4 regions of the Brevibacterium oceani genome follow, and region 4 is predicted to be linked to each of the others. Evidence: riboswitches for the same ligand, from Rfam matches in the RefSeq annotation. Region 4 holds a riboswitch; each other region holds the start of a gene.
The links. Region 4 has a riboswitch for thiamine pyrophosphate ahead of thiO (glycine oxidase ThiO). Riboswitches for the same ligand answer to the same signal wherever they lie in the genome.
Positions count from the first base shown of each region.

Region 1: it holds a riboswitch for thiamine pyrophosphate, as region 4 does, so the genes downstream of both, J9314_RS05585 (ECF transporter S component) here and thiO (glycine oxidase ThiO) in region 4, are expected to answer to the same signal.
Region 2: it holds a riboswitch for thiamine pyrophosphate, as region 4 does, so the genes downstream of both, thiM (hydroxyethylthiazole kinase) here and thiO (glycine oxidase ThiO) in region 4, are expected to answer to the same signal.
Region 3: it holds a riboswitch for thiamine pyrophosphate, as region 4 does, so the genes downstream of both, thiC (phosphomethylpyrimidine synthase ThiC) here and thiO (glycine oxidase ThiO) in region 4, are expected to answer to the same signal.

Region 1 covers NZ_CP072846.1:1,291,197-1,298,736, reverse strand. Annotated here, with positions in the region: gene J9314_RS05595 (DUF4916 domain-containing protein) at 1-126, shown strand, start outside; gene J9314_RS05590 (universal stress protein) at 266-1,228, shown strand; TPP riboswitch at 1,275-1,383, shown strand; gene J9314_RS05585 (ECF transporter S component) at 1,405-2,034, shown strand; gene J9314_RS05580 (ABC transporter ATP-binding protein) at 2,034-3,677, shown strand; gene J9314_RS05575 (energy-coupling factor transporter transmembrane component T family protein) at 3,670-4,512, shown strand; gene J9314_RS05570 (hypothetical protein) at 4,579-5,121, opposite strand; gene J9314_RS05565 (putative quinol monooxygenase) at 5,161-5,481, opposite strand; gene J9314_RS05560 (class I SAM-dependent methyltransferase) at 5,532-6,134, opposite strand; gene J9314_RS05555 (LysR family transcriptional regulator) at 6,177-7,052, opposite strand; gene J9314_RS05550 (NAD(P)/FAD-dependent oxidoreductase) at 7,233-7,540, shown strand, end outside.
Region 2 covers NZ_CP072846.1:3,163,499-3,171,038, forward strand. Annotated here, with positions in the region: gene thiD (bifunctional hydroxymethylpyrimidine kinase/phosphomethylpyrimidine kinase) at 1-525, opposite strand, end outside; gene thiE (thiamine phosphate synthase) at 522-1,322, opposite strand; gene thiM (hydroxyethylthiazole kinase) at 1,319-2,233, opposite strand; TPP riboswitch at 2,221-2,354, opposite strand; gene J9314_RS14070 (sugar ABC transporter permease) at 2,534-3,745, opposite strand; gene J9314_RS14075 (ATP-binding cassette domain-containing protein) at 3,742-4,566, opposite strand; gene J9314_RS14080 (substrate-binding domain-containing protein) at 4,717-5,811, opposite strand; gene J9314_RS14085 (LacI family DNA-binding transcriptional regulator) at 5,882-6,976, opposite strand; gene J9314_RS14090 (GNAT family N-acetyltransferase) at 7,285-7,540, opposite strand, start outside.
Region 3 covers NZ_CP072846.1:586,435-593,974, reverse strand. Annotated here, with positions in the region: gene J9314_RS02645 (M13 family metallopeptidase) at 1-1,541, shown strand, start outside; gene J9314_RS02640 (DUF1684 domain-containing protein) at 1,641-3,224, opposite strand; gene J9314_RS02635 (M18 family aminopeptidase) at 3,358-4,665, shown strand; TPP riboswitch at 4,999-5,107, shown strand; gene thiC (phosphomethylpyrimidine synthase ThiC) at 5,103-6,998, shown strand; gene J9314_RS02625 (TetR/AcrR family transcriptional regulator) at 7,309-7,540, shown strand, end outside.
Region 4 covers NZ_CP072846.1:1,759,150-1,766,689, forward strand. Annotated here, with positions in the region: gene J9314_RS07730 (HNH endonuclease signature motif containing protein) at 1-1,068, shown strand, start outside; gene J9314_RS07735 (mismatch-specific DNA-glycosylase) at 1,149-1,793, opposite strand; gene J9314_RS07740 (SRPBCC family protein) at 1,817-2,305, shown strand; gene moeB (molybdopterin-synthase adenylyltransferase MoeB) at 2,409-3,581, opposite strand; gene J9314_RS07750 (thiazole synthase) at 3,578-4,345, opposite strand; gene thiS (sulfur carrier protein ThiS) at 4,347-4,604, opposite strand; gene thiO (glycine oxidase ThiO) at 4,601-5,800, opposite strand; TPP riboswitch at 5,790-5,893, opposite strand; gene thiE (thiamine phosphate synthase) at 5,905-6,588, shown strand; gene J9314_RS07770 (ketopantoate reductase family protein) at 6,585-7,540, shown strand, end outside; gene J9314_RS07775 (DedA family protein) at 7,528-7,540, opposite strand, start outside.

The sequences.
Region 1 (7,540 bases), 470 kb from region 4:
GATGCGCTCAGCCTCGACTGGCTGACCCCCGAGGAGACCCTGCGCGCCGACATCACGAGCGAGCTGTGCCACGGCCAGGAGTTCATCCTCAAGGCCGCACTCACCCACCTCGGCTTCCCGATCTGAGACGCAGGGTTCCACCTCCACAGGTTTTTCTACAATGCGTAGAATTGCGTTGGTAGACTGGAGGTGACGCGGACGATACCGCATGTCGGGGCCGTCGTCGGCGTTCAGGGTTGGCCAGGCCCCGATCGAGAGGTTTGCGATGTCTCCCCAGTCCCGCCAGACCGAAGCGCGTCCCACCGAAACACATCCGGGCGAAGCCCGTCCGAGCGAGTCCGGACTCAACCGCGAGCTCGGGGTCCTCGTCGGATTCGACGGCTCCGAACTCGCTGCCCAGGCCGTCCGCGTCGGCGCCGCCGAAGCACACCGCCGGTCCATCCCACTGACCATCGTCACCGCGTATGCGCTGCCGACGATGATCTATCCGAACATGGCCTCCATCCCCAGCGAACCCGAAGACGAGCGAGCGAAGAGAGCTGCGGAGGAGATCCTCGCCGAGGCGGTCGAACTCGTCCGTGATCACCCGGGTGCGAAGAGCTTCCGCACGGCTCCCGGCGATGCTGCCGGGGTGCTCGTCACCTTCAGCTCGTCGGCCGAGATCGCCGTCGTCGGCGCCCGCGGTCGCGGCGGCTTCATGGGGCGCGTCCTCGGTTCGGTGTCCACCGCCCTTCCCGCGCATGCACATTGCCCGACCATCGTCGTCCCGCATCACGCCACGGCCATCGATGCCGCCGATGGGCCCGTGGTCGTCGCCGTCGACGGCTCGGACACCGGGCGGGTCGCGATGGTCACAGCAGCCGCAGAGGCTGCCGTCCGTGGGGCCGCCCTCGAGGTCGTTGCAGTGCTGCCCGCGGGAGAGGAATGGCTCTACTGGTACCCCGAGCTCGAACTGAGCTCGGAGGTCACGGGACGGCGACAGAGGGAAGTCGCGGCCGGGCTGGAGAAGGAGGCGGCCGGCCTCGGTGAGCAGTTCCCGGACCTGCCGGTGACCACCTCGGTGCCGGTGGGCGATCCCAAAGAGGTACTCGCCTCTGCCAGCGGACGCGCACAGCTGCTGGTCCTGGGCACTCGCGGTCGCGGTCGCATCAAGAGCGCACTGCTCGGTTCGGTCTCGCGCGGGGTCCTCGATCACGCCGAGGGGCCGGTGATGGTGGTTCCCAGCTGATCGAGAGTCGGCACCTCCGCATGGGCGCTCCCCTGTTGTACAGTGGTGGCTACGACAGGGGAGCGCCGTCAGGGGCGCTGAGAGTGCAGAAGATGCTGCAGACCCTCGAACCTGATGCGGTTAGCACCGCCGAAGGAAGTCGAGACTCTTCACCCCTCCTTGCATGAGGAGGCGCAATGCCGAAAACCACCACGCCCGAATCCACGACGTCCACGGCGCCGGTCCACACACTGGCCCCGAAGACGAAGTCGTGGCGAGTCGTCGACTACGTCACCACCGCCGTGCTCGGCATCGCCGTCGGGTTGGTGTTCTGGGTGTTGGCGCTGAGCTGGAAGGTCCTCGAGCTCGCATTCCAGGCGTTCCCGCCTTCGATCGGCCTCATCGCCGGACTGTGGGTCCTCGCCGGTCCTCTGGCTGGGGCGATCATCCGCAAACCCGGCGCTGCCCTGCTGTGCGAGCTCATCGCCGCCATCGTCGAGGCCGTCCTCGGCTCCCACTTCGGAGCCACCGTGCTGCTGTCGGGATTCCTGCAGGGCCTCGGCGCCGAACTCGTCTTCGCCGCCTTCGGCTACAAGCGGTTCACCCTGTGGGTCACCTCGCTGTCGGGGGTGCTGGCGGCGGCGTTCATGGCGGTGAGCGAGAACATCATGTACAACGCCGAATGGCAGTTCGGCTTCCAGGCCGCCTACGCGGTGTGCGCGATCGTCTCCGGTCTCGTCATCTCCGGCATCGGCGCCTGGTACGCCTATCGGGCGATCGCGAAGACCGGGGCGCTGAGTTCGTTCGCCTCCGGCCGTCTGCGCTGATGGCGCTGCCGATCACGGCGCGCGGGTATTCGTGGACGCATGCCGACCGTGACGCTCCCGCCGTCGGCCCCCTCGACCTCGACATCGCGGCTGGTTCGACGGTGCTGCTCCTCGGACCGTCCGGAGCCGGAAAGACGACCCTGCTCCACGCGATCGCCGGGGTCCTGCCGAGCGAATCCGGTGAGGCCACGGGCGAGCTCCTCATCGGCGACCGCTCCCCCGACCCGCGCCGAGGCGACACCGGGCTCGTGCTCCAGGATCCCGATTCTCAGGTGATCTTCTCCCGGGTGGGCGACGATGTCGCGTTCGGGATGGAGAACCTCGGCGTGCCTGTCGACGACATCGAGGCTCGGATTCCGGCCTCGCTGTCGGCCCTGGGCCTCGACCTCCGTGAGGATCATCCCACCGCGGCTCTGTCCGGCGGGCAGAAGCAGCGCCTCGCCCTGGCCGGCATCCATGCGATGTCGCCCGAGGTCATTGTCCTCGACGAACCGACGGCGAACATCGATCCGGACTCCGCCCCGGGCGTGAGGGATGCGATCCTCGCCGTCCGGGCCGCCACCTCGGCGACGATGATCGTCGTCGAACACCGCGTCGGGCTGTGGCTCGAGCATGTCGACACTGTCATCGTCCTCGGGCGCGAGGGCGTGGTGGCGCAGGGGGCACCCGGCGAGGTCTTCGGGGATCCGGAACTCGCCGAGGTGCTGCGCGAGTGCGGTATCTGGGTGCCCGAGGATCCCGAGGCCGCTGAGTTACGAAGCGCCGGTCGGGCGCCCCGCCCCGACTCCCCTGCTCACTCGGGTTCCGAATCCGGGCCAGATGCGGGCGTGCGGACCGACGCACGGACGGGCCCACGGATGCAGGGCGAGGTGCTGCTGAGGGCGCGCGACCTCGGCGTCGCCCGGCCCGGCGCGAAAGTACCGGCGGCCGCCGGCATCGATCTCGACATCCGCGCCGGCGAGGCCATCGGAATCGTCGGCCCCAATGGTGCCGGGAAGTCGACGACCGCGCTCACGCTTGCCGGCCTCATCCCTGAGTTCACTGGTGAGGTCCTCGCCGAGGCGGGGCTGCGCGGGAGCGCGAAGCATGCCCGCCCGTACCGGTGGCCCTCCGCCTTCCTTGCTCCGCGGATCGGGATCGTCTTCCAGGAGCCCGCGCATCAGTTCCTCACCGCGAGCGTGGCCGCCGAACTCGCGCTCGGCCCCAGGCTGGCCGGTTGGTCGACCGAGGCCGTCGAGTCCCGGGTGACCGAACTGCTCGAGGTCCTCGGCCTCGGCGACCTCGCCGAAGCGCATCCGCAGAGCCTCTCCGGTGGGGAGAAGCGTCGGCTCTCGGTCGCGGCGATGCTCGCCCCGCGCCCGGCAGTTCTCATCGTCGACGAACCGACCTTCGGCCAGGACGCGCTGACCTGGGCCGGCCTCGTCGAACTCTTCCTCGACGCGCTGGCCGTCGGGTCGGCGGTGGTCGCGGTCAGCCACGATCACGGTTTTCTCGACGCGATCGGAGCCCGCCGGTTCGCCCTCGGTGGAACCGAGGGGGCGCCTGAGGGGGCGTCGGCCGATTCGTCTACAGGATCGTCGGTCGATCGGTCTGCTCGTCGGCCCGACGCGCACGACGAGGTGCGAGGTGAGCGCGTTGAGTGACAGAAACGCCACCGCCGAGGCGGCCGCCCCTGTCCACGATCCCGGTCAGCTCATTCCCGTGGTGAGGTCGACGGCGGTGGTGCGGTGCAATCCGCTGACGAAGATCGTCGTGGCTCTCGTGCTCATGATCGGGGCGCTGCTGAGCATCGATCTCGTCTCTGCCGGTGTCGTCCTCGCGTTCACGCTCCTCGGTCTTCCCGCTTCGGGGCTCGACCTGCGGGCAGCGCTGCGGCGGCTGTGGTTCCTGCCTGCCGGTGCTCTGCTCGCGGCGTGGGGCACGGCGATCCTCGCGGAGAAGACCGGTGCCGTCGTCGTCGACCTCGGTCCGATCCTGATGACAACCGCGTCTTTGGAGGCGGCCGCGGCGATCTTCGTCCGTACTCTGGCCTTGGCGATTCCGCTCATCGTGCTCGCCTCGACGATCGATCCGCGCGATCTCGCCGATGCTCTCATCCAGCACGTTCGCCTGCCCGAGGTCGTCGTGATCTCCGTGCTCGCCGCCGGCAGGCTGCTCGGTCTGCTCGTCAGCGAGTGGCAGGTGCTGTCGATGGCCAGACGGGCACGCGGCGTCGCCGGTGGGTCACTGGCCAGGCGCACAGCAAGTCTGTTCGGCGGCGTCTTCGTCCTCCTCGTCGTGTCCATCCGGCGGGCGACGACGCTGGCGATGGCGATGGAGGGCCGCGCGTTCGGACGCCCGGGCAGGACGTGGCGCAGACGGTCGACGTTCGGTGACCGTGATCTCGTGGTCGTGGTGTCGGCGGTGGCGGTGTGCGTGCTCGCGATCGTCTCCGCTCACGCCCTGGGCACGTGGAATCCGATCATCGGCGGCGACTGACAGGCCCGGAGTCGCTCAGGCCTCGGGCACACTCAGAGCTCAGGCAGGATCTGCCACCAGGCACGATCAGATCTGCGGGAGGAAGCCTTTGAGGAAGGCCCGCCAGTCCTCGAGCGCTTCGGGGCTCGGCAGCTTCGAGGCGGTGATGACGACGAGTGACTTGTCCTCGGACTTCGTCTCGGCCGCGATCTCGATCTTGGTTCCGTCCTCGAGGTTCGCCCTCCAGAAAGACCGCTTCGCCGTCTCCGAGGTGCGGGGCTCGCCCTTGAGCGCCGTGCCGTTGAGGGTGCCGTCGACGTGGGAGGCGAGCGCGGCGACGAGGTCGCTGCGTTGTCCGGCGATCGTGCGGGACACGGCGACGTCGAAGGTACCGTCGGCTCGCTGTCCGGGTACGCGTCTGCCGATCTCCTGTTCATAGGCGACGACCGCACCTTGGACCCACCAGCCGTGTTTGTCGACGACGCCCTCGAACTGCGGGTAGAGGGCATCTGCGAGTTCCTTATGGATCGCCGAAGCCCCACCTGCATCTTCGAGTCGCTTCCGCGTCGTGGCCCACGGTTCTCCGAACGCCTTCTCGATGGACTCGATGTTCACTGCCTTCGTCGCCATGGCAGAAGTCTATTCGCTCGGGTGACCGCGGTCGACGGATCAGCCGATCGTCAGTTCGCCCATTTCGTCCCAGCCTTCGCCGTCGATCTTGCGGGAGATGATCTTCGGGGTCGAGACCAGGTGCGGACGCATGGCCTCGAGGCCGGCGGCGAAGTGATCGCGGTTGACGTGAGGCTCGGCGCCTTCGTCGGTGAATGCCTCGACGAGGACGAACTCGTTCGGGTTCTCCAGGCTCTTCGACCATTCGAACCACAGGTTGCCCGGTTCGGCACGGGTCGCCTCGGTGAAGTCGCGCACTGCCTCGGGGAACTTCTCGACGCTTTCGGGCTTCACGTCATATTTCACGACGATGAAGATCATGGTGGCTTCTCCTCAGCTATTTGGTTTCAGGGGTCACGGCTAGCGCCAGCTCACAGCCTTTCGGCGATGAGCACGAGGAAGTCACTTCCCGGCTCAAACGGGTGGAGCTCCCAGGTGGAGAACTTCTGGTCGATGAACATGCCGGTGGCCTTGATGTCCTCGGCGAAGTCGTCGAAGTCGTAGCCGCGTCCGGCACCGAATCCGGAGACGAAACGTCCCCCGTGCTTGAGAGTGGATTTGAGGTTGCCCAGGGTCTGACGGCGGGAGGCGGGGTCAAGGAAGGACAGGACGTTGCCGGCGCAGAATGCCACGTCGATCTCGTTGATTCCGGCTGCGGCGAAGTCGAACTCGGCGAGGTCGCCCGTGTGCCATTCGCCGCTCGGGAAGTCCTCCTCGGCGACGGAGATGAGGAATTCGTCGAGGTCGACACCGTAGACGGTATGGCCCTCGTCGATCAGCAGGCCGCCTGCCCGACCGGTCCCGCAGCCGGCGTCGAGGATGCGGGCACCGCGCGGCGCCATCGCATTGACGAAGCGGGCCTCTCCCCCGATGTCATGACCTGCGTCGACGCGTTTGCGCCACATCTGCGCGTAGTTCGCGGAATGTTCGGGGTTGGCCCGGCGAACCTGGTTCCACTTGTGATCGAAGCTCATGTCCTCATACTAGGACGAGATCATCCGCAGTCGAGCCGGCGTTCATGCGAAGACCTCCGCGACCACCTCGGCGACGGCACGCACCGGCTCGCTCGGGTCCGGGGAGGTCAGGACGATGATCTCCCGGCCGCCCGCCTCGGCGACGGGATGGAGGTCGACATCACGCCCGCCCAAGGACATCATGATCGGTGTCGCCAGCGTCAGCCCCAGCCCGGTCCCGGCCAGGGCGAGCGCGACCGCAGTGTCCGTGACGATGTGCGTCTCCTTCGCATTGATTCCCAGCGCCGAGGTGGCCAGCCGCATCGCTCGGCCGAAGAGCTCCTCGGCCGGTGGGAGGATCCAATCGGCCTCGGCGAGATCGGCCGCGGACGGGAGAGGATGGCCGGCGGGTACGACGATGCCGAAGTCCTCCGCGGCCACGGCCTGCCAGCGCAGCCCCCGCATCGGCGGCAGCGGTACGGCCGGATAGTTGATCCCGATGCCGAGGTCGATGACGCCGTCGATGACCGACGTGGACATCGTTTCGACGTCGATCTCCCGGGCCCGGACCTCGATGTCGGGGTGGTGCCGTTTGAGCCTGGCCACCACCTGCGGCAGCGCCGTCGTCGATGCGGAGCCGAAGACGCCGAGGGTGACGATGGCTTCGCTGCGGAAGTCGCGTCCGAGCATCGCCATCTCCGCCTGCTGCTGAGCGGCGAGGATGTTGCGTGCCCGCGGCAACAGTGTGCGACCGGCCTCTGCGAGGACGAGTCCGCGGCCACGACGCACGAACAGGTCGGAGTCGACGACCTTGCGCAGGGCGGTGATGTGCTGCGACACGGCTCCGACGCTGTAGCCGAGGTGGTCGGCCGCCCGCGTCATCGAGCCGAGTTCGGCCACGGTGACGAAGGTGCGCAGCTGTCCGAGTGTCCAGGTCATGGAGGCATCGTATCTGTCTTTAGGAATACTGAACAGTGCGTTCACAAACTCTCTCTTGTCCTTAACTGTGAGCGCCAGCACAATGGAGACACGTCACAGTTCGCCGACACCGCTGTCGGCACCGTTTGCAGCCGTGGGGTCCGATGATGGTCGCCGCGGCAGCAGGAAGCGAGGTGCTTCATGGAAACCCCGTCAACCCCGAGCACTGCCGAAGACACGTTCCCCACCACCGCCTCGGTCGTCATCATCGGTGCCGGCGTGATGGGCGCGTCCATCGCCTTTCACCTTGCCGAACGCGGAGGCGAGGACATCGTCATCGTCGAACGCGACTCCCCCGGCTCCGGCTCGACGTCGAAGGCCGCCGGCGGAGTGCGCTGCCAGTTCTCCGATGAGGTCAACATCGCCTTGGCCGCCCGCGGACTCGAGGTTCTCTCGACTTTCGAGGCCGACTTCGGCATCGACATCGGCCTCGTGCGCAACGGCTACCT
Region 2 (7,540 bases), 1.4 Mb from region 4:
ACCCGGACCACGCTCGAGGAGGCGAAGCGCCTGGTCACGCATCTGTTCGGAGGTCTGCGCCTCGGGTTCGTCGTCGGAGAGGAGCAGTGCCGCCTCGGGGAGGTTGGGGGTGATGAGGTCGGCCACGGGCAGCAGGTGGGTACGGACCGCGTCGACGGCGTCGGCCTCGAGGAGACGGTGTCCGGAGGTCGCGACCATCACCGGATCGACGGTGTAGAATCCGAGCCTGCCCTCGGCGGCGCGGGCGACGACGAGCTCGACGAGGGACCGAGTGCCGAGCATCCCGGACTTCGTGGCGTCGATAGGCATGTCGGTCAGCACCGAGTCGAACTGGTCGGCGACGAAGTCATCGTCGATCGGGTAGACCCGGGACACCCCGTGCGTGTTCTGCGCGACGAGGGCGGTGATCACGGTCGTGGCCAGGGTCTTCCGGGCGGTGAAGGTCTTGAGGTCGGCGTGGATGCCGGCGCCGCCGCTGGGGTCGGTGCCGGCGATGGACAGGGTGATCGGCGGGCGCGTGCTCATGCTTGGTGCCCGCCCGATCCGTCAGTCCATGAGGATGCGTCAGTCCATGAGGATGCGTCACTTCCCGTGGCCGACTCATCACCGTCGGCGAAGGCTGCGAGCAGCGCTTCGGCCGCGGCGGTCGGATCGTCGGCCGTGCAGATCGCCGAGACCACGCAGATCCCGATGAGTCCGCGTCCGCGCAGCTCAGGGGCTCGATCGAGGCTGATCCCGCCGATCGCGACCGCCGGGATCCCGGCCTCGGTGACGAGTTCGCCGAGGCGGTCGGGTCCGATTCCCTCGGGTGCGTCGGCCTTCGTGGTGGTGTCGAAGACCGGTCCGATGCCGACGAGGTCGACGACGCCGGAGTCGCGGGCCGCGGCGAATTCGGTGCTGTTCGCGGCCGAGAGACCGATGAGCGGTGCCTCGCCCAAGGCGGCGCGCACCTCGGCGACGGTGGCATCAGTTTGGCCGACGTGGATGTGGATGTCCTCGCCTTCGTCGATGAGGCGGCGGGCCACCTCGACGCGGTCGTTGAGGACGACCGGCACGGTGCGGTCGGTGCCGCGGGTGGCGGTGTCGACGGCGGCGATGACCTGGCGGGTGAGCGAGTAGAAGTCCCCGTCGTCGATGTCCTTGTCGCGGACCTGGACGATGCCGACTCCCCCGGCGACGGCGGCCTGCACGGTCTCGGCGACGGTGCGGCCGGCCGCTTTGCACTGGGCGGAGTCCGTGACGAGGTAGAGGCGGGTGTCGATGCCGGCGAAGCGGTCGGTGGCGTGCACGCTGTCGGCGATGTGCGCGGATCCGGCGGTCATGCTTGGACGCTTTCGCCGGCATCGAGCACGCTGAGGCTCACCCGCGCCTGCGCGAGCTGGTCGCCGGTGACCGCATGGAGCGCGTCGAGGAAGTTCACCGAGTAGCTGCCCGGCCCCTTCGCCCCGTCGGCGGCGAGTTCCCCGGCGACCGCGAAGTGGGCGTGCGCGGCGACCACGGCTTCGAACCTCGCCGAGGCGGCTCCACCGTCGGCGGTGTGCTCGCCTGCGTCGACGGCCGAGGCGTCGGCATCAGGATCGGCCAGTCCGCTGCGGGCGGCGGCGAGGTAGGCGCCGGTGACGGCACCGAGGGAGCAGCCGGTGCCGATGACCAGCGGCATGAACTCGCAGCCTCCGTCGATGCGGGCGACGTGGTCGGTGCCGTCGATGTGGGCGACGACGGCGTCGGTGGGTCCGGAGACCGCGACGATCGCGCCGGTCTTTCGCGACAGTTGAGCCGCGGCGGGAAGGACGGCGTCGACCTCGTCGGTGGAGTCGACTCCGCGTCCGCCGAGGCCGACTCCGGCCAGTGCGGCGATCTCGGAGGCGTTGCCGCGGATGGCTGTCGGGTGGTCGGCGGCGGCGCGGCGGATGCGCGAGGTGCGGAAGTCGACGGCGCCGACGCTGACGGGGTCGAGGACCCAGGGTTTGCCGGCGGCGTTCGCGACGTCGATGGCGGCGTCGGCGGCAAGCAGCTGATGGTTCGAGGCGGTGCCGAAGTTGATGAGGATTCCGCTCGCGATGCCGGCAAATTGTCCGGCGTCGGCCTCGTGGTCGAGCATCGCCGGGGAGGCACCCACGGCCAGGAGCACGTTCGCGCTGAATTGCTGCACGACAGTATTCGTGATGCATTGGATGAGCGGGTTGGACGCACGCAGTCGTGCGTTGGCAGAACGCAGGTCGAAGTCAACCATGACGATCCCTTCGCTAGTATGGCCCAGATCAGGTTCGATGGGTGTTCTCTCAGCCTCGGTGTCCTCCATGCGCAGCTCTTCGGCGCGAACGGATCCTCATGAGGCACCCCATGTCATTGGCTCCGACTGTATCAGCCCGGCCGAGGCACGGCGACCACGCGCCTCGCGCTTCCTCCCAGTTGACCTATTGTCCTGAGGCCACTTCGCCGACCGCTCAAGTCAGCGACGCTGTACCGCGCTATGCGGTGAGCGGTCGGCGGCAACTTGAGCGGTCGGCAAACGGCAGACGACAGTGACCACCTATCCCCGGCCGACGTACCTCTGGCCGCGGCGGCTGAGCGCGTCGATGACGACGGCGGTGAGCAGGACGAGCGCGGTGATGATCTGCTGCGCATCGGAGTTGAAGCCGATGAGGTAGAGACCGTTGTTGATGGCACCGACGACCAGTGCACCGAGCACTGCCGCCCACGCGGTTCCACGACCTCCGAAGAGTGAGGTGCCGCCGATGACGGCCGCGGCGATCGCATTGAGCAGGTCCTGCGTGCTCACCAGCGTCGATCCCGCATTCGTCGTCACGCCGGTCTTGATGAAACCGAACAGTGCGGCCAGGACTCCGGCGGCCATGAACACGCTGATGCGCACCCAGGTCACACGGATGCCTGCTCGCCGGGCCGCCTCGACCTTGCCGCCGACGGCGTAGATCGAGCGGCCGTAGCGGGTCTTACGCAGCACGAGGTCGATGACGATGGCGATGACGATCATGAGGAAGAACGGCATCGCCAGCCCGAAGTCCTGGTTGACGAGGATGAGGAACCCGAACACGATCGCAGCCAGCAGCACGATGCGCACGATCACCGAGGTCCAGCTCGGTGCATCCAGCCCTTCGCGGTGCCGACGCAGCTTCGAATAGATGATGCCGGCGCCGAAGCCGATGATCGCGATCGCACCGAACACGTACGCCCAGATAGCCGGGAAGTAGAAGCTGGCGAAATCGAAAGCGAAGGTGTCGGACATCGACAGGTTCTTCTGCGTGCCCAGGGTCGTCAGCGTCAGACCGGTGAACGCGAGGAGACCGGCCAAGGTGACGACGAACGCCGGAATGCCGACGACGGCGAAGAACCAGCCCTGGATCGCACCGACGACCAGCCCGAGCAGCAGCATGATGATCAGAGCAAGCGCCGGCGGCACACCTTGCCGGACGACGAGCACACCGAGCAGCGAGGCGGCCAATCCACCCAGCTGCGCCAGCGACAGGTCGATCTCACCGAGCAGCAGGATGAGGTTGATGCCCAGCGCCAGGATCGCGAGGAACGCCACCTGGGTGGAGAGGTTGACGAGGTTGGCCGGAGAGATGAAGTTGGAATCGGCCGATTGGAAGACGATGACGATGACGACAAGAGCGAGGATGACCGGGAACGACCCGAGCTGGCCCTCTTTGACGCGGCGGACGAACGTACCGACGAGTCCTTCGGAAGAGATCCTCTCGTCAGTGATGAAGGAATTGCGGGTCATCGACGTTCACCCCTCCGTGCCGCGCGCTTGGTCACGACGTTGTCACTGGCTCCCGTGATCGCGGCCACGAGCACATCTGTGCGTTCGTCACCAGGGAAGTCACCGGCGTCCTTGCCCAGGCGCAGCACGTGCACCCGATCGCACACGGCCTGCACGTCGGCCATGTTGTGGCTGACGAGCAGCACTCCCAGGTCGCGTTCCTTCAGCCTCTCGATGAGGTTGAGCACCTCGGCCGTCTGTGCCACACCGAGGGCGGCAGTCGGCTCGTCGAGCATGACCAGGGAGGGTTCGCCCAGCAGCGAGCGAGCGATCGCGACCGTCTGGCGTTGTCCGCCCGACAGCGCCGCGATCGGGACCCGCACACTCGGGATCTTTGCCGACAGGCTGCGCAGCAGCTCCCAGGATTTGGCTTCCATGTCCACCTCGTCGAGCACGCCTCCGCGGGTCTTCTCGTGCCCGAGGAAGAGGTTGGCGACGACGTCGAGGTTCTCGCACAGGGAGAGGTCCTGGAACACGGTGGCCACTCCGGCCTTCTGCGCGTCCTTCGGTGAGGAGAATCTCTGTGCCGCACCATTGATCTGAAGTTCGCCTTCGTCGGCGGCGTGGACTCCGGCGATGACCTTGATCAGCGTTGATTTGCCGGCGCCGTTGTCGCCGACGAGGCCGACGACCTCGCCGCGGCCGACGGTGAGATTGATGTCGGTGAGGGCCTGCACAGCCCCGAAGCGTTTGTTGATTCCGCGCAGTTCGAGCACGGTGTCATTGCCGCCGCCCGGTGCCCGCGAAGCAGCGGGTGCGGGGTCGGGTGTCTCAGATGTCATCTGTTCCTACTTGTCACTGTCGATGGTCCGACTCTGGGTGGTTCCGGCTGCCGGCACCTTGACGGGTGCCGGCCGCCGGGACGGTCATGTCGTCTCTGCAGCGCTGCTGAGCCTGTTCAGATGCAGAACGGGCTCAGCTGCAGCGCCGGATCATTTCACTCCGGCGTCCTTGCAGAGCTTCTCGACGCTTCCGGAGCAGATGTCGTCGGCCTTGATCTGATCGCCGACGATGTCCTTGATGTTGTCCTTGGTCACGACCTTGGCCTCGACGAAGTCCGTCGGGGTGTCCTTGTAAGTCGTTCCCGCATCGACGTCCTCTCCGCCTGCGAGAGCGACTGCGGCCTTCGCCGCGAACTCGGCCTGCGGCGGGATCGACTTGTAGATCGTGGCGAACTGATCACCCTTGAGGATGTTCTGCAGTCCGTCGACCTCGGCGTCCTGACCGGTCACGACGGGTTCGACCTTGGCCTTCTTCGTCGCGGCGATGACACCGCCGGCCGTGCCGTCGTTGGCCGAGTAGATCGCGATCGGCTTCTCACCGTTGCCCTGCAGCTGACCTTCGACCCATTGACGAGCGTCGTCGGGGTTCCAGTCGAGGGTGTCGTGGCTGGCGGCGATGTCGACGCCGGCATCCTTGAGGGTCTCTTCGGCACCGGCCTTGAAGTCCGCGGCGTTCGGGTCTTTCGGGTCGCCGTTGACCATCCACACCGGACCTGACTTCGGGTCGACGCCGGCATCCTTGAGTCCGTCGAGGACGGCCTGGCCCTGCAGGTTGCCGATCTTCTTGTTGTCGAATGAGGTGTAGTAGTCCGCGCCCTTGAAGAAGCGGTCGTAGGAGATGACCGGGATCTTCTTCGCTTCGGCCTTCGACAGCGCCGAGGACACCGCTGAGGCATCGACCGGGTCGAGCACGATGGCGTCGACGCCTTCGGTCACTGCGGCTTCGAACTGCTGTTGCTGCTGCGTCGCGTCCTGGTTGGCGTTGCGGTATTCGATCTTCGCATCGGGGTTGGCCTCGGCGACGTACTTCTCGAAGTTCGGCTTGTCGAGCGACTCGTACCGAGTGGTCTTCGACTCGGGCAGCAGCAGCGCGATGGTGACGTCTCCGTCGCCGCCGGAGCCGCTGTCGGCTTCGTCGTTGCCCTGGCCCTTCTGATTGCCGCAGCCGCTGAGCGCGAGAGCGCCGATCGCGACCGAGGCACCGAAGAGGGCCAGCTTCCTGTGGGACTTAAGGTTGTGCCTCATTGTGAACCTTTCAATCATTCTGACAACGTTGTCAGGCTGTTGAATATGATTCGCCCATCGGCCCCCGGTGTCAACTGTTTCGCGACGAAAGTCTTCGCGCCTGCTCGGGCAATTCCTCTCCGCTGCCCCGGGCGATGACGCGAACCGGAAAGACGTCTTGTCCCAGTGATGCACCGTCACCGAGGCGGCCCTCCCCTTCACCGGCACCCCCACCGAGGCGGCCGTCCCCCTCCCCGGTCGTGACCTGGAGACGGCGGACCGCCTCGGCGACCATGGTCTCGACGTCGCGATCGATGACGGTGACGTCGAGGAGTTCGGCGGTGGGGAAATCGTCGATGCCCACCAGCGCGGGCCATTCGTCGAGACGGCGACAGGCGTCGATCGCGCCCTGAGTGAGCGTGGCCGACAGAGTGATGAGTGCGCTCGGGGCGCTCCGGGAGCCGAGCCAGGCGGCGACGACGTTCTTCGCGCTGGCTTCGTCGTGGGCGTCTTCGCGCATATAGGCACGCCACCCGACATCGTGGCGGCCGGTGAAGGCGGATTGGATGCCTTCGAGCCGTCGGGTCGTGATGAGCGAGGTCGAGTGGTCGCCGATGACGCCGAGGGCGATGTGTCCGTGGTCGAGCAGCTGCTTGGCGGCCAGGCGGCCGGCGTCGACCTCGTCACCTGCGAGGATGCTGATTCCGTCCCCGCTGACCGCAGGGTCGAACGACACAATACGGATCCCCGAGGCGGCTGCGGCGCGGGCGTAGATGTCGCCGGCGTCGGGGTGGGAACGGACGACGATGATTCCGGACAGGTCGTTGGCGAGACATTCGTCGACGAAGGCCTGTTCACGCTCGGGGTCGTCGCCTGCCACCGTGACCACCGGGCGCAGCTCGACGGTCGCAAGTTCTGCCTCGAGGGCGGAGAACACTCGAGCCTGGAAGGCGTCATCGGCGTCGGTGAGGACGATGCCGATATAGGGCGATCGCCCGCCGGCGCGCAGCCTTTTGGCCGTGGGGTTGAGGCGGAAGCCGAGTTCGGCCGCGGCGTCTTCGACCTTCTCGGCGGTGGCTTGGGCGACGTGCTTCTCCCCGTTGAGGACGCGGGAGGCGGTCTTGATGCTCACTCCGGCGCGGGCAGCGACGGTGGCCAGGGTCGGCCGATCGTTCTGCTTCGCCATGAGCACGCCTTCGAGTCTGGGGGCTGGTTCGAGCCGCCGCGCAGCGCCGCGCGGTCGAGCATAGGAATGATACTAACCGCTGGCGGACCGAACGGACCGCGTGGCCGGTGTCGCGATGATTCTCGCCTGGCTGATCTGCGGGCCGTTGATACCCATCCCATTGGCATGGTCACTTGCCTTGCTGATCGTCCGGAGACGTACCCAGCAGCATGGCGCGGCAACTGATCACTCGTCGAACTACTGACGGCAATCGCCGAGGTGGGGCACTGTACCGGTGCCCCACCTCGGCGGGGGAATCGCCCACAGGTTCAGCGGGCCACGGGGTTGTCCATGGAGCCGGCGTAGAGCAGGGATTCGGCCTGATTGCCGATGTCGACCATCTGCTTCGTGTTCTTCAGCTGCAGGCGGTTGAGGCACGAGTGGGCGAAGGACTCGGCACGCAGGTCGACGTCGCCGTTCACCCCTCCTGCCGCCTCCGGGTGCGCGGCTTCGTACTCGTCGAGCACCTCGGCGACGACGGTCCAGAACTGCTCGGCCGGCAGCAGCCCGTCGGCGTCGAGGATG
Region 3 (7,540 bases), 1.2 Mb from region 4:
TCCAGGCCGGGATCTCCCTGCCCGATGAGGACTACTACTTCAACGACGACCACGCCGAGGTGCGGGCGAAGTTCCTCGCGCATGTGCAGAAGATCGCCGCGCTGGCCGGGCTCGGTGAGAAGTCCGGGATCTCCGACGCCGAGGTGGCCGCGAAGGTGATGGCGTTCGAAACCGAGATCGCACGCCACCATTGGGACCGGGTGGCCTGCCGTGATGCGGAGAAGACCTACAACAAGTACTCGATCGCCGAGCTGCGCGACCTCGGCCCGGAGTTCGACTTCGACTCGTACCTGGGTATCCTCACCGCCGATGCCACGGACCTGAAGTACCTCGTGGTCTCCCAGCCCTCGTTCGTCACGGGCATGGCGAAGGTGTGGGCCGAGACCGACCTCGCGACGATCAAGACCTGGCTGCGCTTCGTCGTCGTCTCCGACACCGCCTCCCTGCTCTCCGACGAGTTCGTCGAGGAGAACTTCGACTTCAACTCCCGCACCCTCTCCGGCACTCCGGCCCTGCGGGAACGCTGGAAGCGCGGGGTCAGCCTCGTCGAGGGCTACCTCGGTGAGGCCGTGGGCAAACTCTACGTCGCAGCCGAGTTCCCGCCCGAGGCCAAGGACGCCATCGACCACCTCGTGGGGATGCTCATCAAGGCCTACGACGCCTCGATCCGGGACCTCGACTGGATGAGCGCGGAGACGAAGGACAAGGCGCTGGTCAAGCTCTCGAAGTTCACACCGAAGGTCGGCTACCCCGAAGTGTGGCGGGAATACCCCGCCGCCATCGACGCCTCCGACCTCGTCGGGAACGTGCGTCGCTGCTCGCAGGCCGAGCATGCGCGGCAGGTGGGTCGCATCGGCGGTCCGATCGACCGGACCGAATGGCTGATGACCCCGCAGACCGTCAACGCCTACTACCACCCGGTGATGAACGAAATCGTCTTCCCCGCCGCGATCCTGCAGCCGCCGTTCTTCGACGCCGAGGGCGACGTGGCCGCGAACTTCGGGGCGATCGGCGCGGTCATCGGACACGAGATCGGGCACGGCTTCGACGATCAGGGATCGCGCTACGACGGTGACGGCAACCTCGTCGACTGGTGGACGGAATCGGATCGGGAGCTCTTCGAGGAGCGCACGAAGGCGCTCATCGACCAGTACGGAGCCCTGGTGCCGGCCGGTCTCGAGCCGAACCAGCACGTCAACGGGGCGCTGACGGTCGGCGAGAACATCGGCGACCTCGGTGGTCTGTCGATCGGGTGGAAGGCCCTCGAGCTCGAACTCGGTGAGCGGGCCGGGACACCCGGCGTGCCGGTGGCCCCGTCGGCGGAGCAGGCGAAGGCGTTCTTCGAAGCGTGGGCGAAGGCGTGGCGGTCGAAGATGCGCACCGAAGAGCGCGTGCGCAGGCTCTCGATCGACCCGCATTCGCCGGAGGAGTTCCGCTGCAACCAGGTCGTGAAGAACATGACGGCCTTCCACGACACCTACAAGGTGGCGGAGGGCGACGACATGTACCTCGCCCCCGCAAACCGAGTCACCATCTGGTAATTGCTACCTGACGGCGGCCCAACAACCTTGCGCCAGGTTGCTGGGCCGCCGTCAGGTGGTTCTGGGGGGGGGAGCGTGGGCGCGTCTCGCGCCCGTGGGTCACCGGTGGTGGCGGATGAGGGCGACCATGCGGTAGTCGAATTCCTGCCAGCTGGTGATCGGACTCTTGGCCTCCATCGCAGCGGCGAAGTCCTCGACCTCGGTGCGCTCGGATTCGAGCGGAATGTCGAAGGGCATCTCGACGTAGAGCAGTCCGCTGGCGTCCTCGTGGACGACGTCGAATCCGGCCTTCGTCGGTTCGAGCTCGTTGTTCATCACGATGAGCAGTCGATCGGCCGATGCCTCGTATTCGGCGTCGATGCCGTCGTCGTAGCCCTGCTGCGAGCGCAGCTCCCGCTGAGCCTGGATGACGAACGCGGTGTACGCGCCGATCCCGATGACCGGGATCCGCGAGGTCAGCGCCTCGGTGGCGACGTCGATGAGCCGCGACCGCGCCTTGCGACCCAGCGGCGCGAGGTCGCCGCCGGACATCGCGACCCCGTCGAAGCCGACGAGCGAGACCTTCTCCTCGTCCTGGGCGGGGTTGAGGATGGTGATGTCGAGGCCGAAGCGGGAGTACCAGGGTCGGGTCACCTCGGCGCTGCCTTCGTCCCACCAGACGTAGAACAGGAACGGGACGTTGATCCCGGCCTCCGAATAGAAGAACGGGGGACGCCGCTCACCTGCGGTGACGTCGAATGGTACGACGTTGCCCTCGATCGGGGCGGGGCAGGTGGCGAACGAGGTGAACGCGAACGGGTAGTTGACCGCGCGGTTGAAATCGATGACGAGCGAACCGTCCTGATTCGGCACACCGAGGTCGATGGTCCGCCACGCCGAGGTGGTCTTGCCGTTGGTGCCGTCGTGGAAGTCCAGCTGGAGCCCGGTCTTCGGGCATCCGGTGGCGAGCAGGCTGACTTCGCCCTGTTTGGTCTCGAAGGTCACCGTTCCGGCTGCCTGGGTCTGCAGCCGCAGGTCCTCCTGCGCGGTTTCGATCGTGTGGGTCGGGAAGGGGTCGAAGCGGGTGAACCGTCCGAGGAAGACGAAGTCCGGGTCCGGATCAAAGGCGGGAACCTCGAAGAACTTGCCGAGCAGCGGTGACTTCGAATCGCGCACGCGCACGCCGATGCGCCCGCCCCGATCGATGAGTTCATAGAGCACGCTGCCGACGGTGAACCAGTTGAGCGATCCGCCGGCGGGCAGATGAGCACTGAAGCCGTTGTCCTCGACGCGGACCTGCGGGCGTTCGGGCGTGGGTTCCGCACCGTCTTCGGCGGCGAGCCGTTCGGTCACGGTCGGCATGGTCGACGTGTCGCTGGGCACGGACGGGCTCGTCGCCCTGGTCACCCCGCTGCCGGCACCGTTCCCGGCACCGTTCCCGGCGGCCGCACCGCCGTTCCCGGCCGCACCACCGGCCCGGCTCATGAGGTCGAAGGTCTCTGCGGCGGGTCCGGCCTTGGTGCCGGACTCGAGGGCAACGGTGACCCAGCCGTCGCTGAGCGTGAAAGTACCGGGAGCGCCGGGCCAGGTCGATTCCTGATCGAGCCAGTGCAGTCCGACGACGCTGAGCCAGCCGAAGGGTTTCGCCAGTGCCGAGTTTCGTGAGTCGCGCCAGGTGTTCCACTCAGTCACGAACTGGTTCACGTCGAACACTCCTTGCTGTCGCTGCCGCGGTCCGGGTCGGGGATCGCCCGCCGCAGGCGCCGAATCCGGAAGAACCCGGCGCCTGGGACAAACCCTTTGTCATCCAAACTACCGCAAAGGATAGGCTGGGGAAATGAGTGAATCGCACCCGAGCCCCGACACCGCCGCGCAGACGGTCGCCGACCTCACAGACTTCGTCAGCGCCTCCCCCAGCTCCTATCACGCGGTCGCCACGGCTGCCGCACGCTTGGACGCGGCCGGGTTCTCCCGCCTCGACGAAACGCTGACCTGGGCGCTGACGCCCGGGTCCGGGCACTACGTCGTCCGCGACGGCGCGATCATCGCGTGGATCAACCCCACGACCACCGCCGAGGCTGTCCCAGGGTTCCGCGTCTTCGGTTCCCACACGGATTCCCCCGCCTTCAAACTCAAACCCGGCGAGGAGTACATCGCCGAGGGCGTGCGCCAGGTCGGCGTCGAGATCTACGGCGGACCGCTGCTGAACTCGTGGCTCGACCGCGAGCTCGCCTTCGCCGGCCGCCTCAGCCTCGCCGACGGTCGTGTCGTGCTCGCCCGCACCGGCCCGATCGCCAGGATCCCGCAGCTGGCCATCCACCTCGACCGACAGGTCAATGATGGTCTGACCTTGGACAAGCAGCGCCACACCGCACCGGTGATCGGCCTGGCCGACCTCGCCGAGGCCGATGTCATAGACCTCCTCGCCGCCTCCGCCGAGGTGGGCCCTGAGTCGGTCGTCGGACACGACGTCTACACGATCCCGGCCCAGGAGCCTGGCCGTTTCGGTGCACGTGAGGAGTTCTTCGCCTCGCCGAGGTTGGACAACCTCCTGTCCGTCCACGCCGGTGTCAGCGCGTTGGCCGAGGTCGATGCCGATGGTCTCGATGCGATCGCCCTGTTCGCCGCCTTCGATCACGAGGAGATCGGGTCGAACTCGCGGTCGGGTGCGTGCGGACCTTTCCTCGCCGACGTCACCGAACGCATCATCGCCTCCCTGCTGCCGAACTCGACGCGCAGCGACTACCTCGCCGCTCTTGCTGCTTCGGTGTGCGTGTCCTCGGACGCCGGGCATGCCGCCCACCCGAACTATCCGGAACGGCACGATCCGCATGTCCGCCCCCGCCTCGGCGGTGGCCCGCTGCTCAAACTCAATGCTCAGCAGCGCTACGCCACGGATGCCGTGGGCACGGCGGTGTGGTCGCGGGCGTGCGCAGCGGCCGGGGTCGACTACCAGGACTTCGTGTCGAACAATGCGATGCCGTGCGGGTCGACGATCGGCCCGCTCACGGCGACCAGGCTGGGCATGACGACCGTCGACGTGGGGCCGGCCCTGTACTCGATGCATTCGGCCCGCGAGATGGTCGCGGTCTCCGACGTCGTCGCCCTCGGCGCAGTCGCGAAGACGTTCCTCCAGGGAGCCTGACCACGCGCCTGGCCAGGCCTGCCCCACCGCTTCGGCACGCCCGCCCCACGCGCGTCGTTCAAGATGCAGCACTTCTGTCGATCGGCCCACGAACCGAAGTGTGCGCGCCCGCTTGATCGAGGCTCATGCGGCGTCGTTCAAGGCGCAGCGCGGATATGTGCCTTCTCATCGAACTCGCCACCGCCGTTCAAGGCGAAGCGCTTCTGTCGAACGGTGCGAGGCTCCACAAGTGCGCTCCGCCTTGAACGAGCGGCGCGGGCCGAACGAACTGCTCGAGCTGCCCCGCCCATTCCGCCGCGCTTGTCCTCATCACAGCAGTCGTGATACGAATTGCACGACCCCACGGGAGCCCACTGCAAGGGCTGAGATCGGACTGGATCGTCCGAGACCGTAGAACCTGATCCGGTTGATACCGGCGTAGGAAGTGAGGACTGCAGATGACTGCATTCACCCCTGAAACAACTGCCCCTGCCACGACTTCGCGCAACGCGTCCGACCCACAGGCAGACCCCACCTTGCACAATGCATCCGCGCCGCTCGATGGCCCAGCAGCCTCCGACAACACCGCTGCGGAATCCGAGGCCCGCGAAACGTTCACCCTCGAGCAGTATTCGACGCATTCTCCGGCGTGGCTCGAGGACGCCGAGCACGACATCCGCGTGCCCGTCACCCGCATCGAACTCGAGGACTCCAACGGACGGGCCAACGACCCCGTCGAGGTCTACCGCACCGTCGGTCCGGGCAGCGTCCCCGAGGAGGGACTGCCGGCACTGCGGTTTCCGTGGATCGACTCCCGCCTCGACAGCGAAACCTACGAAGCCCGCGGCCACCTCATCGCCGATGACGGACGTGCTGCCGTCCGCCGAGGTGCGCCCTCGCAGCAGTGGAAGGGTCGAAAACCGGTTCCTCGCCGTGCCAAGCAGGGGCGGACGGTCACCCAAATGCACTACGCCCGCCAGGGCGTCATCACCCCGGAGATGCGCTTCGTCGCCTTGCGCGAGCAGTGCGATGTCGAGCTCGTCCGCTCGGAGCTCGCCGCCGGCCGTGCGATCATCCCGAACAACATCAACCATCCCGAGTCCGAACCGATGATCATCGGCAAGGCCTTCCTCGTCAAGATCAACGCGAACATCGGCAATTCCGCGGTCACCAGCTCCATCGCCGAGGAGGTGCAGAAGCTGCGATGGGCCGCAAAGTGGGGCGCCGACACCCTCATGGACCTCTCGACCGGAAACGACATCCACACCACCCGGGAGTGGATCATCCGCAACTCCCCCATCCCCATCGGCACGGTCCCGATCTACCAGGCTCTGGAGAAGGTCGACGGTGATGCGAACGCGCTGACCTGGGAGATCTACCGAGACACCGTCATCGAGCAGTGCGAGCAGGGCGTGGACTACATGACCGTCCATGCCGGTGTGCTGCTGCGCTACGTGCCCCTCACGGCCGATCGGGTCACCGGAATGGTCTCCCGCGGCGGATCGATCATGGCCGGCTGGTGCTTGGCGCACCACGAAGAGAACTTCCTCTACACCCACTTCGATGAGCTGTGCGAGATCTTCGCCCGCTACGACGTCGCGTTCTCACTCGGCGACGGGCTGCGGCCGGGCTCGATCGCCGATGCCAACGACGCCGCCCAGTTCGCCGAGCTCGACACCCTCGCCGAACTCACCGAACGCGCGTGGGCTCACGACGTCCAGGTCATGGTCGAGGGGCCAGGACACATTCCGCTCCACCTGGTCCGCGAGAACGTCGAACGACAGCAGGAGCTCTGCCACGGGGCGCCGTTCTACACCTTGGGTCCGCTGGTGACCGACATCGCGCCCGGCTACGATCACATCACCTCGGCGATCGGGGCGACCGAGATCGCCCGCTACGGCACGGCGATGCTCTGTTATGTCACCCCGAAGGAGCACCTCGGCCTGCCCGACCGCGACGACGTCAAGACCGGGGTCATCACCTATAAGATCGCCGCTCATGCCGCGGATGTGGCAAAAGGCCACCCGGGCGCGACGGCCAGGGACGATGCGCTGTCGAAGGCACGGTTCGAGTTCCGGTGGCGCGATCAGTTCGCCCTCGGCCTCGACCCGGAGACCGCCGAGGCGTTCCACGACGAGACGCTGCCCGCGGAACCGGCGAAGACCGCGCACTTCTGTTCGATGTGTGGGCCGAAGTTCTGCTCGATGCGCATTTCTCAGGACATCCGAGACACCTACGGCAGCGCCGAGGCGCAGGCGGCCTTGGCGGGGATGCAGCAGAAGAGCCGCGAGTTCCTCGCCTCGGGCGGCAAGGTCTACCTCCCCGAACCGACGATCGGCCCAGACGAGGGCTGAGCGCGAGATCTGCCCACCTCGTTCAAGGCGTGGCGCGGATATGGACCGCTCCCTCGGACTCGCGGCTCCTTCCCAACGTCGTTCAAGGCGCAGCGCATCTGTCGACCGGTGCACGAATCGACAACCGCGCTGCGCCTTGAACGAGCGACAGACAGGAGAATACTGCGCACCTCATCGCACCTCGGCACTGCACCGCACCTCGTCGCTTCGCCGCACCTGGTCGACGCACCGCACCTTGTCGCCGCATCTCCCCCATCACCACACCTCGTACGGCTTGACCGCAGAATTTACAGACTTGTAAGTTCAAAGCGTGGACCTGTCCCCATCGGGCGAGCGCATTCTTCAGACCGCCACTGCCCTCTTCTACGCCGAAGGTGTCAACGCCATCGGTGTCGACCGCATCGTCGCGGAGTCTGGGGTGTCGAAGCCGACGCTCTACGCGCAGTTCGGGTCGAAGTCGGGGCTCATCGCCGAGGTGCTGCGACGCCGGCGTGAGACGTCTGAGTCCGGCATCGCCGAGGTTCTCGCAACCTCGGCTAGCT
Region 4 (7,540 bases):
GTGACCGGGCAGGAATCCGCTGCGGCAGTGCCGACCGAGGTCCACCTGATCATGCAGGCCAGCAGCCTGTTCGAACCAGGGGAGGAGTCTGCATGGTTTCCTGGGGTCGGTCCGATTCCGGCCCAGGTGGCGCGTGACTTCGTGGCGGAGAACGATGCTGCGGTGTTCTTGCGTCGCCTGTATACGCGGCCTGAGGATGGGCAGTTGGTGCGGATGGATTCTCGTCGCAGGGAGTTCTCCGGCCTGCTTCGGCGTATGGTCGTCCTGCGTGACGATGTGTGCCGCTCGCCGTGGTGCGAAGCTCCGATCAAGCAGGCCGATCACGTGGTCTCCTTCGCTTCCGGCGGAGACACCGACTGGGAGAACTCCTCCGGTCTGTGCGCGGCCTGCAACTACGCGAAGGAACTCTCGGGGTGGCGCCACAATGTCACCCCGGATGCGCTTGAAGTGGTCACGCCTACGGGGCACCGGTACCGTTCGCGGACGAAACCGATCAGTGAGCCCGACCCGGGCTTGGCCCACGGTGAGGTCGTCGGCGAGACGGCGGCGCCGCCGGGGATTCCGGCGGGAACCGGTCCGCCGGGGATCCCGGTGGGAACTGGTCCGCCGGGGACGTCGGCGGGAACTGGTCCGCCGAACCCAGCGGTCGGATCCGACCCACCATCGACCGACCCACCAGCCACTGAGCCTGGAACACCACCACCGACCGTAGAGGTCGGAGAGACGACGACACCGGCGGACGGGGGCGAAGGGACTCCACCGGATGTGGAATCCGGCCCGGCACTACCGGTCGCCACGGCCGGAGAAGGCACACCTGCAGCTACGGCGCCGAGGTCCAGTGCGCCCGCATCGGGTGAAGTCTCGGGTGCCGACGGCGACAACGTCGGCGACCAGCAGTGGCAGATCCACCTGCCGTGGCGGTACCTCCGCAGAGCCGAGCAGCCCCCACCGCTGAGGCTCGGGCGGACGACCGTCAGCGTCGATGTCTACGACGCCGATTTCGAGCCGTTGAGTCCGGTGGAGGAGCTGCTGCTCACCGGGATTCGGGAACATCTCGGATCCCGATGAGCCGGGAGGCGTTCCCCACCGTTCCTGAGCTGACTGAGCCCACGCACATTGACGTGTCGATTCCCGTGGGACGATACGCGTCAATCGTCGATGCTCTCCCACACCTCACGCCAGATCCTGGCGAGGTCGGCAACCTGGTAGTGCGCGTTGAGGCCGCTGGGCTGAGGCACCACATGCAGGGCCACCGAGCCCGGCCACCCTGCGATGAGCGACGTGTCCTGTCGACCGAACTGTGCCTTCGGCAGTGCGAAACCGGTCCGAAACGAGGTGATGCCGGCGATCGCGACGGCGCGCGGTCGAATGTCGGCAAGCCGCTCGATGAGATGGGCGGCAGCATCGCGCAGCTCCTGTCGGGACAGCTCATCGGCGCGGACCGTGGCACGTCCGACGAGGTTGGTCAGACCGATGCCGCGACTCAGAAGCTGCTGTTCATCGGCCTGGTCGAGTCCACGGGAGGCATCGACGAGGTGGTCGGTCAGTCCCGCCTCGAACAGGGACGGCCAGAACCGGTTGCCGGGACGGGCGAACGGTGCATTGACCGCCGCGGTCCACAGACCCGGGTTGATGCCGACGATGAGCAGCCTCAGCCCGGCAGAATCGATGGGCAGAATATCGTCGATCGCGTTCGGATCGTCGGTCGCGAAAGCTGCGAGATCGTCCTTCGTCGGTTTGCGACCGCCCAAGGGGGAGGGACGACGGTTGCTGACTCTGCTGTTCTCACTCACGTCTTTCACACTACCGTCGTACCATGAGCCACGAACATGTGACACCTCGGCGAGGCGAATCATCACCCTTCCACTTCGACGACCGGTGGAGCTTGGACGCCGACGTCGACACTGTCTGGGCCGTTCTCGAACGGGTGGATGAGTGGCCGCAGTGGTGGCCGGGACTTGCCGCGGCCGAACCCGTCGGGAACCAGCTGCGATCGGGCAGTCGAGCGCAGATCGTCGTGCGCACACCCATCGGGATGCCGCTGCGATTCACCATCGAGGTCGATGCCCTGCAGGCTCCGAATCGGGTCGCGCTCCGTGTCGACGGTGATCTGCGCGGCGAAGGCGTGTGGACCTTGAGCGAGCACGAGGGGACCACCCGCGTCGACTCCCATTGGTGTGTGACTCCGACGAGGACGATGATCAGAATCCTTCGACCTGTCGCGAGCCTCATGCATGCGATCGTGATGCGAGCCGGTGAGCGCGGTCTCGCGGCGAGACTGACCGATCCGACACCTCACCCATGACCGATCGCCGATCATGCATGACCCGGCGCCGAGGATGTCCGAGCTGGACCGATTTCAAACACGAAGCTGCCTGACTCGGCACCGAGGCCTGTTCAGCTCAGGTTCAGACCTGAGTCGCCCAGGCATCGATGCCGCCGGCAAGCGAGCGCAGTCGCACCCCTGCCGGGGCCGTGCCGGCGAGGATCCCGACGGCCTCTGCTGAGCGGGCCCCCGCCTTGCAGTGGATGACGAGGTCGTTCACGGTAACGTGATCATGCGCCTCGCCGTCGATCACTCCGCTCAGCGCATTCCACCCCCGGTCGCGGATGAGCGCCAGAGGCACATGGACGGAGCCGGGAATCGAGGACGACTCCCGTTCCCAATCCTCACGCACATCGACCAGCATCACCTGCTCACGGGAGTCGACCAGCTCGGTCGGTTCGATCTCTTCGACCCCGGAACCCACACCGGACGAAGCGGTCGCCGCACACGCGGCGGCCACCTCGGCGAGGTCGGTCACCGCTGGCCGGTCGGGATCGGAGGAGAACCGCAGCGTCGAATACTCCCCGGCCAGAGCGTCGTAGCGCAGCAGCCTGCCGATGAACGGTTCGCCGATGCCGCAGATGAGCTTGATCGCCTCGGTGGCCATGGCCGACCCCACAGTCCCGCACAGCACCCCGAACACACCGCCCTCGGCGCAGTTGGGCACCGAATCGGCTTCCGGGATGTCGGGAAACAGGTCGCGCAGCATCGGTCCGTGCCCGGGCACGAACGTGCTCACCTGCCCGGCGAACCGGAAGATCGTGCCCCACACCAGCGGGGTACCGGTGAGTTCAGCGGCATCATTGGACAGATACCGGGTGGCGAAGTTGTCGGCCCCGTCGATGACGACGTCGTGGGATGCGAAGAGTTCGAGAGCGTTGTCCGGGGTCAGCCGGCCCGCAATCGGACGCACGTGCAGCGTCGGATCGAGCCGGTGCAGAGCCGCGGCCGCCGAGTCGACCTTCGGCCGGGCCACGTCGGCGTCGCGGTGGATGATCTGGCGTTGGAGGTTCGACGATTCGACCACATCGTCATCGATGACCGTCAGGGATCCGATCCCCGCGGCGGCCAGATAGCTGAGCACCGGTGACCCGAGGCCACCGGCCCCGATGACCAGCACCGAGGCGGCCCGCAGCCGCCGTTGACCCTCGAGTCCGATGCCCGGCAGGCTGAGGTGTCGGGCGTAGCGTTCGATCTCCTCGCGGCTCAGTGCCTCGACCGGTTCGACCAGAGGAGTCAGCCCAACGCCGGTCACTGCGCTGCGACCATTCCGTCGAAGGTCGACGATGCCAGGGCCAGAGACCGCTTCGGGATCCGACCCGCACCCGCGGCCAGATGCCCGGATTCCACGGCCAGAGCCATCGCCCGCGCCATCGCTGTCGCATCGTGGGCACGGGTCACGGCCGAAGCCAGCAGGACGGCGCTGCAGCCGAGCTCCATGGCCAGGGCGGCATCGGAAGCCGTGCCGACACCCGCATCGAGGATGATCGGCACTCCCGCCCGGCTGACGATGGTCTCGATGTTGTGCGGGTTGAGTATGCCCAGGCCGCTGCCGATCGGGGCGCCGGCCGGCATCACCGCCGCCACGCCCGCGTCCTCGAGTCGTTTGGCCATGGCCGGGTCGTCATTCGTGTACGCAAAGACAGTGAACCCGTCGAGGACGAGTTCCTCGGCGGCGCGGAAGAGTTCGACCGGATCGGGCAGCAGAGTGTCTTCGTCGGCGATGACCTCGAGCTTCACCCAGTTCGTCTCGAGCGCCTCTCGCGCCAGCCGCGCGGTGAGCACGGCATCCCGAGCGGTATAGCACCCGGCCGTGTTGGGCAGGATGCGGATCCCCAGGCGCTGCAGCAGGGTGAACACCGACTCACGGGACGCCGCGTCGAAGCGACGCATCGCCACCGTCGTCAGTTCGGTGCCCGAGGCCAGCAGCGCGTCTTCGAGGATGCTCAGCGAGCTCGCCCCACCCGTGCCCATGACCAGGCGTGAGTTGAGGTCCACACCATCGATCGTCCAGGTCATGTCAGCCTCCCTGCACAGCGGTGACGATGTCGACGGTGTGCCCGTCGGCCAATGCGAAATCGGCCCAGCGGCCGCGGCGGACGACCTCTCCGTCGACGGCCACGGCGATGCCCAGGCGGCCCCCGTCGGCCGGTGTTCCGTCGGCACGGAGGTCGCGTCCGGTGGTCACCGCGACGAGGTCGAGCACCGAGGCTGGTCCTCCCAGTTCTCGTTCCTCGCCGTTGACGACGATGGTCGGTGCGTGGGCAGTGTCGGTCATAGTGTGCTCCTGTGCAGGGGCGTTGGGTGGAGGACGGATGAGACAGCGGACGATCCGTCAGCGGACGGTTCGGCAGAGTGCTGGTCGGCAGAGAACCGCCCAGGGGAGACGGAATCGAGTGCTCCCGCGGGCAGCCAGTCGGGGGTGAGTCCCACGGCCAGTTCGGCACCGAGCCGTCCGCCGAGTGGGGCCAGCAGGATGCCGTGCCGGAAGTACCCGGTGCTGACGAGGCAGCCGTCATCGATGCGACCGACGATGGGCAGGTCATCGGGCGAACCGGGGCGGGCACGCGTGGTGATGTCGGTGATCTCGCAGTCGAGGATGCCGGGGACGAGGCGCTGACCGTCCTGGAGGAGCCGGTGGACGGCTCCGGCATCGGTGCCTTCCCGACCGTCCTCCCGGGAACTCGCCCCGAGCACGAGCTCCCCGTCCTCGCGGGCGACGATGTAGACCGGCCGGCCGTTGACGAGTCCGCGGACCGTGCCGTGCAGCAGAGGTGTGAGTGCGGCCGGCGATCGCAGACGCAGAACATCACCCCACACCTTCCGCAGCGGCAGAGACGGCATCCCGGTGATCGAGTCCGCCTCGGCGCCGGCGGTGATGATGACCTGATCGGCTGTGAGTTCGTCGCCGCCGGAGAACCCGACGCCCACGGTGATTCCGTCTCGACGGATGAGCCGGGTGACCTGTCGGCGGACGGTCGTGGCCGACACGACGGACAGCAGGGCGGCCGTCACCCGTCGGGGGTCGATGGACTGGTCGTCGGGGATGCGCACGGCACCGGCCACCGACGGTGACAGTGTCGGTTCGAGCTCCCTGGCGCGGGACCCGGTGATGAGTTCGGTGGTGAAACCGGCGGCGGTCTGCGCGGTGCGCAGCTCGCGCAGAGCCTGCAGATCGGCACGATCCCCGGCACACACCAGGGTCCCCGAGTCCGTGAGCCCGAGATCGGCACCCGCGGCGCTCGCCACCTCAGCGGCGAACGACGGATACATCTGCGCCGACGCGCGCATCAGCGGGTACAGGGGAGACTGACCCCAGACCACCTCGGCGGCGGGGGCGAGCATCCCCGCAGCGGCATGCGTGGCTCCCTGCCCGGGAACGGGATCGATGATGGTGACACCGGCACCGAGGCGGCGCAGATGCCACGCTGTCGACAGGCCGATGATTCCGGCGCCCACGACGATGACATGCATGGATTCTCCCTCCGGCGGCATGATCCGCATCAGGTCTGACGGTCGGCTCTTACGCCCTCTCAGCCTCGTTGGGAGGCTCCCGCGAACTCCTCTACTCTATGACCATGACCTCCGATATTCCACCGCACCCTTCAGGCTCCGAATCGAGAAGAGCCTGGCGGGACGCCCGGTTGGCCGAAGCGCGCCTGTACCTGTGCACCGACGCCAGGACCGCCCAAGGCGATCTGCCCGAGTTCCTCGACGCCGCATATGCCGGGGGAGTCGACATCATCCAGCTGCGCGACAAGACCCTCGAAGCCAGGGCCGAGATCACAGCCCTCGAAGTGCTCAAGGCCACCGCGGCCCGGCACGGGAAGCTCTTCTCGGTCAACGACCGTGCCGACATCGCCCTGCTGACCGGCGCCGACGTCTTCCACGTCGGACAAGGCGACCTCACCAGCGCTCAGGCGCGCGCCGTCCTCGGACCCGACGTCATCCTCGGTCGCTCCACCCATTCGCACGAGCAGGCGCTCGCCGCCGACGCGGACCCGGAGACCGACTACTTCTGCGTCGGCCCCGTGTGGGAGACGCCGACGAAACCCGGCCGCGCTGCCGTCGGCACGGGCCTGCTCGGCACGGTGGCCGCCACGGCGCGCACCCCATGGTTCGCCATCGGCGGCATCGCCGTCGGGTCGCGCCTCGACGAGATCCGTCAGGCGGGCGCCACGCGCACCGTGGTGGTGCGTGCGATAACCTCGGCTGGCGATCCCGCTGCGGCCGCACGGGAACTCAAGGAGGAATTGGGATGAGTGAGATCATCGAGGGCAGCACCGGCACGGGTGCGGACGAACAGGGCGCGAACGAGCTGGCCTCGCGCAGGCCGAGCATCCTCATCGCCGGGGCCGGAGCCACGGGTGGGGCATTCGGCTCCTATCTGCTCGAAGCCGGTCGCGATGTGACGTTCCTGCTGCGGGAGGCGAAGGCGCAGCGGATCCGCGCCGAGGGTCTGCGTTTCGTCTCACCGGGCAACGACCGGACGAACACCGTCGAGGTCGTCACCGCCTCAGAGCTCGCCGAGGGTGCGCGCACCTACGACCTCGTGCTTGTGGCGGTCAAGGCGGGCGGCCTCGAGTCTGTCCTCACCGACATCCGTCCTGCCGTCGGAGAGGGGACGAGGATCATCCCGTTCCTCAATGGGATGGCCCAGATCGATCGGCTGCAGGCCGACTACCCCGGGCAGGTGCTCGGCGGACTCGTCAAAATCGTCGGCACCATCGACGGCGATGCGGTCCACCAGCTCACGGACATGGCCGTGATGACGATCGGCGACCTCAGCGAGGGAGAGGTCCCCACCGACGTCGCCGCCGTCCTCGACGTGCCCGGTTTCCGACTCCAGGTCATCGACGACATCACGGACGGGCTGTGGGAGAAGTGGATCTTCATCGCCGCCGCCGGAGTCGTCACCTGCCTGTTCCGGGCTCCGGTCGGAGCGATCATGTCAGCCGGCGGTCACGATCATGTGCTGCGCATCATCGACGAACTCGAGGCGGTCGCCGCAGCAGCCGGTCACGCGGTATCCGAGAAGTCCCATGCCGCCACCGTCTCGATGCTCACCGGCGAGGGCTCGTCATTCACCTCGTCCCTCTACCGGGACGTCACTGCCGGTCTGCCCAGCGAAGCCGAGCACATCCTCGGTGATCTGTCGCGCAAGGCCCGGGACCTGGGAGTGGACACTCCGCTGCTCGATCTCACGCTTGTGCA